3 regions of the Peribacillus sp. S4 genome follow, and region 2 is predicted to be linked to each of the others. Evidence: riboswitches for the same ligand, from Rfam matches in the RefSeq annotation. Region 2 holds a riboswitch; each other region holds the start of a gene.
What was found. A riboswitch is a leader RNA that binds a small molecule or an ion and turns the genes downstream of it on or off. The one in region 2 is predicted to bind lysine.
Positions count from the first base shown of each region.

Region 1 (4,292 bases), 740 kb from region 2:
CTAGTAAATTTGTACAAGCATGTTTTGTTTCATCTCATATATATAGTAGAAAAGGAGTGATATTTATGAATTTAAGTAATGATTTTTTATGCCGTCATAATCCATTCTGCGGTCATAGTTCATCCAGCCATGATAAGTCATCCTGCTGTGATAAAGCAAAGGACAAAGGGCATAAACAAAAAAGATTTTCGCCAATCGGACAAGCATGTCAGACCCGACAACAAATAAGTGAGTTTTTAAGGACTTCCATCATAGGTTCAATCATTGGATTCACTACAACCGCTGAACCATTTACACCTATATTTGTAGAGTTACGCAGTTTTGATGCTGTTACCGGGCAAGTTATAGTTACTGACAGAGCAATGGGTAATTTCACTATTAGCCTTTCATCTATTTGTTCCGTTAAAACGATTTGTCCCGCTACAACGCAACCGATGTTTAATGCTTAAGGCTTTATAGAGGATTGGGAAAAAATTAAAAACTCCCCTAAGGGAGATGGGGGTCAGGAAGTTCTGAATGACTCCTTCATATTCTTCTCTATTCCAAGCAGGGTATAAATTGTCTCAGAAGACAAACTCGATGAAAATCGAGTTTGTCTATTTTTATGGCTTGTACAATTTGGACGTTGATGGGAACGTAGGGCACTCGCTTTCCGCGGGCGGTCGGCCCTCGGCTTTCGCCTGCGGGGTCTCTCCTAGACTCGCTTTTCTAAGCAGGAGTCTCGTACACCCGCTCCAATCAACTTTGTCTTACCTTTTAGATAGAACACTTTTGCCTGGAGTCATTTTTGTTTTAAAATAGAAGTATTAAAACTTGAGGTGATGAGGATGCTTTCTAAACTTGATTCTATTTCAGCGAGATCAACTTGAAATGATTACTTTAGATAAACTGGTGCCACCGAACCATTTGGTTCGTAAAATGGAGGCTGCCATTGACTTCACTTTTAATGCTCTAATTGCGTCTTACTTCTTTAGCAAAATCTAGTGGTGGTTCAAGGGATTTTTAGATTAATTAGATACATAGACTGCAGATGGAAATTTGCTATATAACCCATTAACAGCTGACTTTGTAGTTCAGCAGGATTTTTTGTAAAAACAAGCCCCTCTATCGGCAAGTTGTGTACAAGCTCCTCCAGAGTTGAAGAATTTGTATGTAAAAAAGGAAGGAGGTCTCTATGCATTATATCTTTATCAATTAATGTATCGAAAAAAGATACACAGTATATTTCATTTTCAAAATTGAGTGTAAAGCTTGTAAAGTCCTTGGACTTTTGCAGATGTTCGAGTACATCAGTGAAGTCTGTAGATTTATGATTTTCTTGCTTTTTAAAGAATGAATATCTTTTCAACAGACTCCACTCCTTTGATTGTAAGATATGGATATTATTAACGAATGGTAGGATTTTATACGCACGAATACTTAGTTGAAATTACTGATTAAAATTAGCGGCCAACTGTAATTTTCAATAAATTTATTAGTGAGTTTTAATCGGATAAATGAAAAAGAATCATTAAAGGGAGTTGTATTGTCTACTACTCCCTCGTCCATTGAATATTTATTCAGCCTATAACGAATAAAGATGAATCCACCCCAATACTCTAGCCATTCCCATAGATTTCTAGCATTCTTAAAAAACTTCATAATTAGGCTTGCAACAGAATGGATTCCCTGTTATATTACAATCAATTAAATATTTTCTTACTTCAAATTTTTTTGAAGTGAGGATAGAGGAGCAAAGACCATTAGTACACATTTTGAGGAGAATGAGATCCTATGACTATTGTGGAAAGGGGAATTTGCCGAAGCGGAAAGAATCTCATGTTCTTGAAGCTGGTTCTGCTATTGAATAAATACAGGACTGTCATATAGGAAACTATATGGAGGGCTATCTTATGCGCGGAAACATTTTTTGGTAAATATTGTTTCTACTGCAGCAGCGAATCCTCGTTGTTGCTTTTTTGCGTTTACTCCTGAATGGCCCTAACCACCTCTGAATATTTTTAAAAACTATACAAAAGGGTGTGAAGTTATGAATTTTGGCCAAGTTTTAACCGCAATGGTTACCCCGTTCAATCATAATGAAGAGGTTGATTTTAATGCTACGAGAACTTTAGTAAACCATTTGATTGCTAATGGTTCTGATGGATTAGTAATAGCTGGTACAACTGGAGAGTCCCCTACCTTAACTCAAGAAGAGAAAATAGATTTATTCAAATTTGTTGTTGATGTTGTTGATGGAAGAGTTCCAGTCATAGCTGGAACCGGCTCAAATAACACGAGAGCTTCCATCAGCTTAACAAAGCAAGCAGAGGCAGCAGGAGTCGACGGAATCATGCTCGTCACCCCCTACTATAACAAGCCTTCTCAAGAAGGACTATTTCAGCACTTTAGCGCTATTGCCCATTCCACTTCATTACCGGTAATGCTTTATAATATTCCAGGACGAAGTGTTGTAAACATGTCAGTGGAGACGATTGTCAGCCTCTCAAAAATCAACAATATCGTGGCAGTAAAAGAAGCAAGTGGTGACTTGGATGCCATGGCACAAATCATAAGCAAAACAACTAGTGATTTTACTTTGTACAGCGGCGATGATGGGTTGACATTACCGGTTTTAGCCATCGGTGGAACAGGCGTTGTTTCGGTTTCTTCACACATAATTGGTAATGAAATGCAAGAAATGATCAATAGCTTTAAAAATGGTGATGTCCTTGGCGCTGCCGTTGCACATCGTACACTACTTCCAATCATGAAAGCATTATTTGCTGCACCAAGCCCGGGACCAGTAAAATCAGCATTAAATATGCGGGGGGTACATGTTGGAGGTGTCCGCTTACCATTGATCCCTTTAAACGATGAAGAAGAAAGAGCACTGCAAATAGTTCTACAGCCTAGTAACGCAGAAGCCATTTTATTAAATAAATAAAACGAATGATTCTGGAGAAATTTTAAAAAGCAGTGCATACTCGAAAGAAATGCACTGTTTTTTTATCCATGTACGACTCAGGAGAAAGAATTTATACTATATATAAAGAATCAATAAGGAGAGAGCCAATGGCGGGTACACACAAACCAAACATTCTTGTATTTAGTCCCATTCAGTCAGAGGTCGATGCTTATGCTGATCATATCCGAAATCGTGGGTTTATATCGGTAAAGACAGCGAAAACTTTGGAGGAAGCAGAAAAATATTTACCCGGCACTGAAGTTATTTTGGGATGGAATTTCCCGACGCAATTACTATGTAAACCAGTTGCCTCATCTGTTCGCTGGTTTCAATCAATGGGAGCCGGGGTCAATGATTTGATTGCAGACAAATCGATACCTCAAAACATTACAATAACTCGAATTATTGACCAATTTGGTGCTTACATCTCTGAATATGTATTTTCGTTTCTCTTGGACATAGTGAAAGATGGTCCTCGGATGAGACAATCGCAATTGGAGCGGAGATGGGATCCTTTCATTTCTGAAACTCTAAAGGGGAAAACAATCGGGGTGGCTGGACTTGGATCGATTGGCGCTGAACTTGTACGTAAAGCCCGGGCATTTGATATGAATGTGCATGGGTTAAGCTTTAGTGGAAAACAAGCAACACTCGTGGATCTCCACTTTACTCCAGATCAATGGGGTGAATTTGTAAAAGATCTGGATTATTTGGTCCTGACCCTTCCTTTAACGGATTCCACTTATCATATCATTAACCAGGACCTTCTTTTAGCTATGAAGTCCAACGCTTACCTTATCAACGTCGGCCGCGGAGCACTGATAGATGAAGGGGATTTACTATCTGTCATGCGGGAAGGACATCTTCAGGGAGCGGTCCTCGATGTTTTTGAGACAGAACCGCTGCCAAAAGAACATGCCTTCTGGTCCATGCCGAATGTGTTTGTCACTTCCCACCTGTCAGGACCAAGTACGATTAACGAAGTGAGCAGCTTTTTCATAGAAAATTTAAGTCGATTTTCAAGTGAACAACCATTAAGTGGAATGGTAGATCGGAACCGAGGGTATTAAACCCGATTAGAATTGTTGTTATTTGCTTGCAATTATTTATTGAAAAGGCCGCATTCTTCAACGGAGGAATTCGGCCTGCAAACTAAAAGTGAATAATTTGATTTTTTTCAAGGATTATTGAAAGTGGATTTTCATTTGTTTAGTTTTATCTCCCTCTTACAAATCAAAAACCCTCACAAGAGATAGGCTTTTTTCGATGGAGTTACCGTGTGGCGATGTACCACCATCCATTTGTTATCTCCTCATGTATCGTTCCATAAGAAACTGGCTCACCC
Region 1 covers NZ_CP175708.1:4,743,132-4,747,423, forward strand. The annotation lists gene ACJ9PY_RS22640 (hypothetical protein) at 66-449, shown strand; gene ACJ9PY_RS22645 (hypothetical protein) at 992-1,348, opposite strand; lysine riboswitch at 1,718-1,896, shown strand; gene dapA (4-hydroxy-tetrahydrodipicolinate synthase) at 2,030-2,926, shown strand; gene ACJ9PY_RS22655 (D-2-hydroxyacid dehydrogenase) at 3,055-4,017, shown strand.
Region 1: another riboswitch for lysine. It lies ahead of dapA (4-hydroxy-tetrahydrodipicolinate synthase); the one in region 2 lies ahead of ACJ9PY_RS18975 (aspartate kinase).

Region 2 (4,292 bases):
GAGTTGAACTTAATCAAAAAACATGACCCAAAATATAATGTCATGCTAAAGGATGATAAGACGTATCCTTTCATCAAGCTGACTGCGGAACGCCACCCGCGTCTAATCATTACGCGAAAAGTCAAAAAAGACAAAGGGAAATATTTCGGTCCTTATCCGAATGCATTTGCAGCTAACGAAACGAAAAAATTGCTCGACCGCATCTATCCCCTAAGAAAATGCAATACGTTACCGGATCGCGTTTGTCTCTACTATCACCTTGGTCAGTGCCTGGCCCCATGTGTATATGAAGTAGAGGAACAGGAATATAAAAAAATGGTCGATGATATCAACCGGTTCTTGAACGGCGGGCATACTGAAATAAAAAAAGAACTGACTGAAAAAATGCTGGAGGCATCGGAAGAACTCGATTTCGAGAGGGCCAAGGAGTTCCGTGACAAGATTGCCCACATCGATATTACGATGGAGAAGCAGAAAATGATGACGACCGATTTCATCGACAGGGATGTATTTGGCTTTGCCTATGATAAAGGCTGGATGTGCGTTCAGGTATTTTTTGTCCGGCAGGGTAAATTGATAGAAAGGGATGTTTCGCTTTTTCCGGTCTACGATGAACCCGAACAGGAACTTCTTACATTCCTCGGTCAGTTTTACGAGATTACGAACCATTTTAAACCAAAGGAAATCTTGCTGCCTGAATCTGTGGATGCCGAAATGGCCGAAGGGCTGCTTGGTGTCAAAACGATTCACCCGAAACGGGGAGCGAAAAAAGACATGCTTAAATTGGCGAATAAAAATGCCTCCATCGCCCTTCAGGAAAAATTCTCTTTGATTGAGAGGGATGAAGAAAGAACGATCAATGCGGTGGAAAACCTCGGGAAACAACTGGGTATCTACACCCCGCATCGAATTGAAGCTTTCGATAACTCCAATATCCAGGGAAGTGACCCCGTTTCCGCTTTAGTCGTGTTCATTGATGGGAAGCCGGAAAAAAGAGAGTACCGAAAATATAAGATCAAGACGGTCCAGGGACCTGATGATTATGAATCGATGCGTGAAGTGGTCAGAAGAAGGTATTCACGAGTATTGAAAGAAGGGCTGCCGCTTCCGGACTTGATCATCATTGATGGCGGAAAGGGACATGTCGAAGCGGTACGGGATATTCTGGAAAATGAATTAGGCTTGGATATTCCACTTTCAGGCCTCATTAAGGATGAAAAGCATAGGACCTCGCAATTGATGATCGGAAATCCGCTTGAACTTGTACCTCTTGATTCAAGGAGCCAGGAATTTTACCTATTGCAAAGAATTCAGGATGAAGTGCATCGGTTCGCGATTACGTTTCATCGCCAGCTACGCGGGAAAAATTCGGTTCACTCCCAGCTTGATGATATTCCAGGAGTCGGGGAAAAGCGAAGGAAGCAATTATTAAGGCATTTTGGATCATTGAAGAAAATCAAAGAGGCGACGGCCGAGGAAATCATGGAAGCTGGCATGCCAAAAGGGGTAGCCGAGGGAATCGTTAGAAAATTACAAGAATAATCTTGCTACCGATAAATCTCTATGCTATGATTAAAAGGAATTTTTAACTAGACAACTTAAAAGTGCTGATAGAGGTGCGGAATTCAAGAGTAAAAACCTGGAGAAGTATGAGCTTCCATGAAAGGTTTTGAAAGGGGACGCCGCCGAAGGAAGACAAGACTCATACCTTGTCCTCCTGGTCCGACATTTAATAAATGGCGGATTGTCAGGGTTTATACCCTGGAGAGCTATCTCACTGTGATTACAGTATTAAGATATGTGACCACAGCAATGAGATATTTCTCATTGCTTTTTTTATTGCCTAAAAAGTAGAGAGGGTGCATGAGGATGGCATTAATCGTTCAAAAATTCGGCGGAACATCCGTCGGTAGCGTAGAAAAAATCAAAAATGTTGCCAATCGGGTAATCGAGGAAGCGGAGAAAGGAAATGAGGTTGTCGTCGTTGTTTCAGCTATGGGGAAAACAACGGACCAATTGGTTTCCATGGCGCGTGATATTTCCGGATCCCCAAGCAAGAGGGAAATGGATATGCTATTGACGACTGGGGAACAGGTAACGATTTCCCTGTTAACGATGGCATTGATTGAAGAAGGACATGAAGCCATTTCGTATACCGGCTGGCAGGCTGGCATGCAAACGGAATCCGTTCATGGGAATGCCCGGATTTTAAACATCGATGCCACAAGGATCCAAGCCCAGCTTCAGGAGAAGAAAATAGTGGTCGTAGCCGGTTTCCAGGGTAACGATGCAAATGGGGAAATCACTACCTTAGGGCGAGGCGGTTCCGATACGACGGCAGTTGCCATCGCAGCAGCGCTTAATGCGGATAGATGCGATATTTATACAGATGTAACGGGTGTTTTCACAACGGACCCACGCTACATAAAAGGCGCGCGAAAACTCCAATCCATTTCTTACGATGAAATGCTGGAACTTGCCAACCTGGGGGCGGGCGTCCTTCACCCAAGGGCTGTCGAATATGCAAAAAATTATCAAATTCCGCTTGAAGTCCGTTCAAGCATGGAGAGAGAATCAGGTACGATCATAGAGGAGGAAGCAACTATGGAAGAAAACTTAATTGTACGCGGCATTGCTTTTGAAGACAGTATTACGAGGGTCACAATATATGGTTTGCCCCAATCACTTGGTGCATTATCCACGATCTTCACGACGCTTGCGAAAAACCGGATCAATGTGGACATCATCATTCAAAGCATGACTGCCGAGGATACGACGAATCTATCTTTTTCCACAAAAAGTGAAGATACGGAAGCGGCCTTGATCGTTCTGGAAAATAATAAAGAACAATTGGGATTCGACCGGGTCGAAACGGAGAGCGGATTGGCCAAAGTGTCCATCGTCGGTTCTGGTATGGTATCCAATCCGGGAGTGGCTGCCGAAATGTTTGAAGTGATGGCCAATACAGGCATCCAGGTGAAAATGGTCAGCACATCGGAAATTAAAGTTTCGACCGTCGTCAATGAAAAGGAAATGGTGAAGGCTGTTGAATCCCTTCATGAAGCATTTAAACTTGGTCAGCATGCAAATGTGCTAGCTTAAGTGTCAGGAGTCCAATAAAAAACAGACTTCCGGTAAAAAGGGTAAGTCTGTTTTCAGGGCTCATTAGATTGGATCTCTGGGATCCCATTGGATGGTGAATATCACTTTTTTTGCGCGGCGTTTGATTTCTTCCGTTGATTCGCTGAGGAATTTTTTTTGCAGTGAAAACTGCTCGGCAAGGAAACCGGCTTCAAGCTGGAAGTGACAATCAGGGTGTAAATCCAGGCGGCGGCTGATTATTTCACCCGTGAGGGATAATTCCATCTGGTGTTTCGTATACTTCAAGATTTCCAGATTGCCCCATCCAGCGCTTTGGAAAAATTCAATCACTTCCTGATCGCCCTTCAATGGGAATTTTCTTGCTAATTGTTTACCTGCCCAATAGAGGATTTGATTAGAGTCTTTTCCGAGAATATCGTTCAATAGAACTTCTCTGATTAATTCGTACCCGAAAGCTGGAACTTTGAATTCTTCAGTTTGAATTTCTTCCGTTTGAATCTCTTCTTCTATCGCAGCAGCAATATTTTTTTTCATAGTTTATCGCCTCTTTCTGTAAATCTATTATAAACGTATTTCTTTTGCAAATTATACTGTTTTTTATTTATTTAAATATCAATTGGAAAAAAATGAGAAATTATACCGAGATATTAATAGTTAAATTAGAAATTTATTCAAAATATCATCTTGACAAACAAAAAATACCCAAGATAATCCAATAAAATCTATTCTGAAAAAGAGATTTCTTGTATCCGTTTTCTTGACGCACATAGAAGTCAGGAGTAAAATGGACATGTCACATAATTGTAAAGGAAGTATAGAGGAGTTTTTTGACTCTATACTGTATTTTCACGCGGAGATAAAAGGTAGCCACCAGTTTATCTTTGCATGATTTTTCACAAATTAAGGGGGGGCACTTAGTGGCAAAAAATCGTGAGTTTGGGAATCGCAGGCTTCATTCACTTCTAGGAGTAATTCCAATTGGTCTATTCCTAATTTTTCATTTATCTGTAAACTTTATGGCAACAAAAGGAGAAGAGACTTTTAATGGGGCAGTTCATTTAATTGAGTTTACGCCCGTGAAGATTTTGGTAGAATGGGTCGTCATCTATCTACCGCTCATTTTCCATGCTGTGTACGGAATCTATATTGCCTTTACAGCAAAAAACAATTTAGGCAGATTTAGTTTCTTC
Region 2 covers NZ_CP175708.1:3,999,153-4,003,444, reverse strand. The annotation lists gene uvrC (excinuclease ABC subunit UvrC) at 1-1,542, shown strand, start outside; lysine riboswitch at 1,604-1,780, shown strand; gene ACJ9PY_RS18975 (aspartate kinase) at 1,870-3,102, shown strand; gene ACJ9PY_RS18970 (YslB family protein) at 3,166-3,636, opposite strand; gene ACJ9PY_RS18965 (succinate dehydrogenase cytochrome b558 subunit) at 4,020-4,292, shown strand, end outside.

Region 3 (4,292 bases), 1.2 Mb from region 2:
TGCAACTATTTTTAAACATTTCAAAAAGGCGAATGACTTTTACACACAGCAAAAACTGTCAGGAGGCTCCACTAGGCAGCTTCTGACAGTCAGTCATTCCGTATGATGAAATTATATTTATATTGTGGAGTTTTACTGGTGAACATAACTAGGGGGAGCTATTTCTGAACGACGTGAAATTCACGAGTAAACGCGGTTTCCACGCATAAAGCCGCGGACTTCTTGACGGGCATTGCCACTCATTTCTCCTGTTTCAAGGAAATGGCCAAGTACGCAAATCCCAATTCGATTCCGCAAAGCAAAAACAGGGTGATTAAAGTTTGGAACATCATGTTTTCCTCCTCCTCTAAGACTTAGACCAATCTTAAAGGATGAAACCAATACCATAACAAGACCCTATTTGCAGAAATCTTCAGCAGTCCCCACTGTTCCCTTGCCCTGAAATGGGTTTCATACTGTACAATATAAAAAAAGAAAAACGGTGATACCATGACAAATATTAAAGAAATAGCTCAATGTGCTGGTGTATCTGTCTCAACAGTGTCTCGTGTATTGAATGATCATCCTTATGTAAGCCCCGATAAAAGAAAGAGCGTCCTAGAAGCGATCAATCGTTTGAATTATACGAGAAACATCAATGCCATCCATCTTTCAAAAGGGAAAACCAACCTTATCGGCGTCATCATCCCCTTCAACAATCACCCATATTACGGGGCAATCGTTAACGGAATCACAAAACAGGCAAATGCAATTGGCTGTCATATCGTCATCTTTCAAACAAATTATGACAGGGAGAAAGAGATCCAGGCTTTTAATATGCTGCAAATGAAGCAGCTCGATGGCATTATCGTTTGTTCAAGGATTTCGGAAATGAAAATCCTCTTGGATTATCAAAAATACGGACCGATTATTTTATGTGAAGATACCGCCCAGGCTGAATTCTCATCCATCAGCATTGATCATTATGCAGCTTTCTCCTGTGCCCTTGAGTACGTGATTGCTAAAGGATATAAGAAAATCGGATACAGCCTCGGCCGTAAAAAGAGCAGAAACAGTTCCCATCGTACAAAGGCCTTTAACGATATCATGAGTAAACATCAACTGATAAACAATAAAGAATGGCTGTTTGAAGGCAGTTATCACATTAAGGACGGTGAACAATTGTTTCAGGAATGGAATTCGATGATGGATAAACCTGAAGCCATCATCATCACGAATGATGACACGGCGGCGGGCTTCATTCTTACCGCTAAGAAATTGGGTATAAGGGTACCGGAAGATGTGGCCATTCTCGGCTTCAATAATGATAGCCTTGGCGAAATGCTCGATATCACGACCATTTCCTTACCGCTGGAATGGATCGGGAAAATGGCAGTAGATCTCTTTGAGAATCCTGAAGAGGTCAAACATGTAAAACTGGACTATGCCCTAATAAAAAGGAAAACCGTTTAGTTATCAGGATGTGCTATATTTTAGTACATCGTCACTTGATTCCTCCTTACTGCCATCATTCATTAACTAGGAAAAAATAACCACATAAAATAATCATTGCGATATCCCAGAAGTTATTTTATAATTTTGATATAGTAAAGTTTACTCAATTACTAGCAATCTATTAGCGATTGCATGAATTTCATGAGTACAGTCGTACGACGTCACCTACAAGCTGACGCCAACGATTTTAGAAAATTGAATACTTCCTCATTTACCGATGAGTTAGAGGCTGCAGCTTATAAAAGTAAAACGGACGAGATTCTGGAAAATTAAAGACTCCGTTTGAAAGGATAAGTTGCCGAAGTTAGGGTATATTCCATGTATATTCTCGCTGGCGGTGTTACCGAATAGGAACACCACTGTCACGTTTTTTCAAAAAAGCGTGGGGAGCTATCTTCGGAAGGATAAACGGGTTTATTATAAACAGCCGTCGATCTTTTTCGACTGCTGTTTTTTTATTTTTCGTTCCCTTCCAATAAAAAGGAGTGTAACATCAATTGTCAAATTCACAATCACCAACAAGCCCTACTGAACTGAAAAGGAGCCTGAAAGCGCGTCATTTAATGATGATTTCATTAGGTGGAACGATTGGAACAGGTTTATTTTTAGCAAGTGGCGGGGCCATTCATTCAGCCGGTCCCGGCGGTGCCTTGGTGGCATACGCGGTCATCGGCATCATGGTTTATTACTTAATGACAAGTCTTGCAGAAATGGCAGCGTTCATGCCAGTGGCCGGTTCGTTCCGTGTCTATGCATCCAAATTCGTCGATCCGTCCTTCGGTTTTGCGATTGGTTGGAACTACTGGTATAACTGGGCAATCACCATTGCCGCCGAATTGGCAGCCGTTGTCTTAATTATGAAGTTCTGGTTCCCTGATAGCCCTTCATTTATCTGGAGTGCCATTGCGTTAATCACTATGTTTCTTATCAATTACATGTCCGTTAAAGGTTTCGGGGAAACAGAATTCTGGTTTGCCATGATCAAGGTCGTGACAGTCGTCATTTTCTTGATTACGGGTGTTCTGATCATTCTCGGAATCATGGGTGGGAATGACCCAATCGGTTTTTCCAATTTCACAATGGGCGAAGGTCCCTTTAACGGAGGGTTCTTCACGATTCTAGGCGTATTCATGGCTGCCGGCTTTTCATTCCAAGGTACGGAATTGCTTGGAGTGACTGCTGGTGAAAGTGAAGATCCAGAAAAAAATATCCCTAAAGCAATCAGATCCGTTTTCTGGCGCATCCTCTTGTTCTATATCCTTGCAATTTTCGTTATTGGAATGATCATTCCTTTTACGGATTCACGTTTATTGAGTCAAGATGTTGCCGTAAGTCCATTCACGCTTGTATTTAAACGGGCCGGCCTTGCATTTGCTGCATCCATCATGAACGCGATCATTTTATCATCCGTACTCTCTGCCGGTAACTCTGGCATGTACGCTTCAACCCGTATGCTATGGGACTTGGCACGTGATGGGAAAGCACCGAAATTCCTAGGCAAGTTGGATAAAAGAGGAGTGCCCGTGAATGCACTTATCGTGACTTCCTTAGTTGGCTGTGTTGCATTCTTAGCTTCATTTTTCGGGGACGGCGTCGTTTATATCTGGTTATTGAATGCTTCAGGCATGGCAGGATTCGTCACCTGGGTAGGGATTGCAATTGCCCATTATCGATTCCGCAAAGCTTATGCAGCTCAAGGCCTTGATATGAATGCTTTACCATTCCGGGCAAAAGGCTTCCCATTCGGACCTATATTCGCGCTTGTCCTTTGTATTATCATTATCATCGGACAAGGCTATCAGGCTTTCAGCAGCGATGGGATCGACTGGAATTCAATGTTCGTTTCCTACATTGGCTTGATTCTATTTTTCGTCCTATGGTTCGGCTATAAAATTAAGCATAAAACGAAAATCATTCCGCTAGAGGAATGTGACCTTAAATCAAAATAATACGCAAAGGACCTGTTCTTCCCTAACCGGAGAAGGACAGGTCCTTTTTTCATTTCAAATGATAAACACGGCATTCATATGGTTGCAGGGGTTTGCTGGAGATTCCTTCTTCCTCCTGACCATAATTGCCGATCAGCTTTATGGCAGAATATGCATGCAGCTCTTCAGGCAAAGTATAAGCGGCCTGCTCTTCTTTAAAGTTGCATAGCACCAATAACTTCTCTTCCTCAAACGATCTCGTGTAGGCAAATATTCGTTCATCATCCGGCAACAGCAGTTCAAAACGGCCATAAACGACGATATCATGTTCCTTGCGCAGTTGGATAAGCTTTTTATAAAAATGAAAAATGGAATTCGGATCATTATAAGCCTTTTCTGCATTAATCTCGGGAAAATTGGGATTAACCTTAATCCAAGGGGTCCCGTTCGTGAATCCTGCGTTCCGGGAGTCATTCCACTGAATCGGTGTCCTCGCATTATCCCGGCTGCGGGCGTGGATGGCTGACATCATCCGCTCTTTTGACCAGCCATGTGAATGGACGAGTTCGTCATATGAATTCAATGTTTCGATATCCCTGTATTCATCGATGCTTTCAAATGCAACATTGGTCATGCCCAGCTCTTCCCCTTGATATATATAAGGTGTACCTTGCAGCATATGAAGACAAGCGGCAAGCATCTTTGCGCTTTCAATACGATACTTTCCATCATTACCAAACCTCGAGACAACCCGGGGCTGATCATGGTTGTTCCAGTATAAACTGTTCCAGCCATCCCTCTCCAAACCAGTCTGCCACTTAGAGAGAATTCGCTTTAAATCGGTTAGCTTCCATTTATCGTTACTCCATT
Region 3 covers NZ_CP175708.1:5,181,902-5,186,193, forward strand. The annotation lists gene ACJ9PY_RS24945 (LacI family DNA-binding transcriptional regulator) at 490-1,452, shown strand; lysine riboswitch at 1,710-1,895, shown strand; gene ACJ9PY_RS24950 (amino acid permease) at 1,992-3,443, shown strand; gene ACJ9PY_RS24955 (glycoside hydrolase family 13 protein) at 3,493-4,292, opposite strand, start outside.
Region 3: another riboswitch for lysine. It lies ahead of ACJ9PY_RS24950 (amino acid permease); the one in region 2 lies ahead of ACJ9PY_RS18975 (aspartate kinase).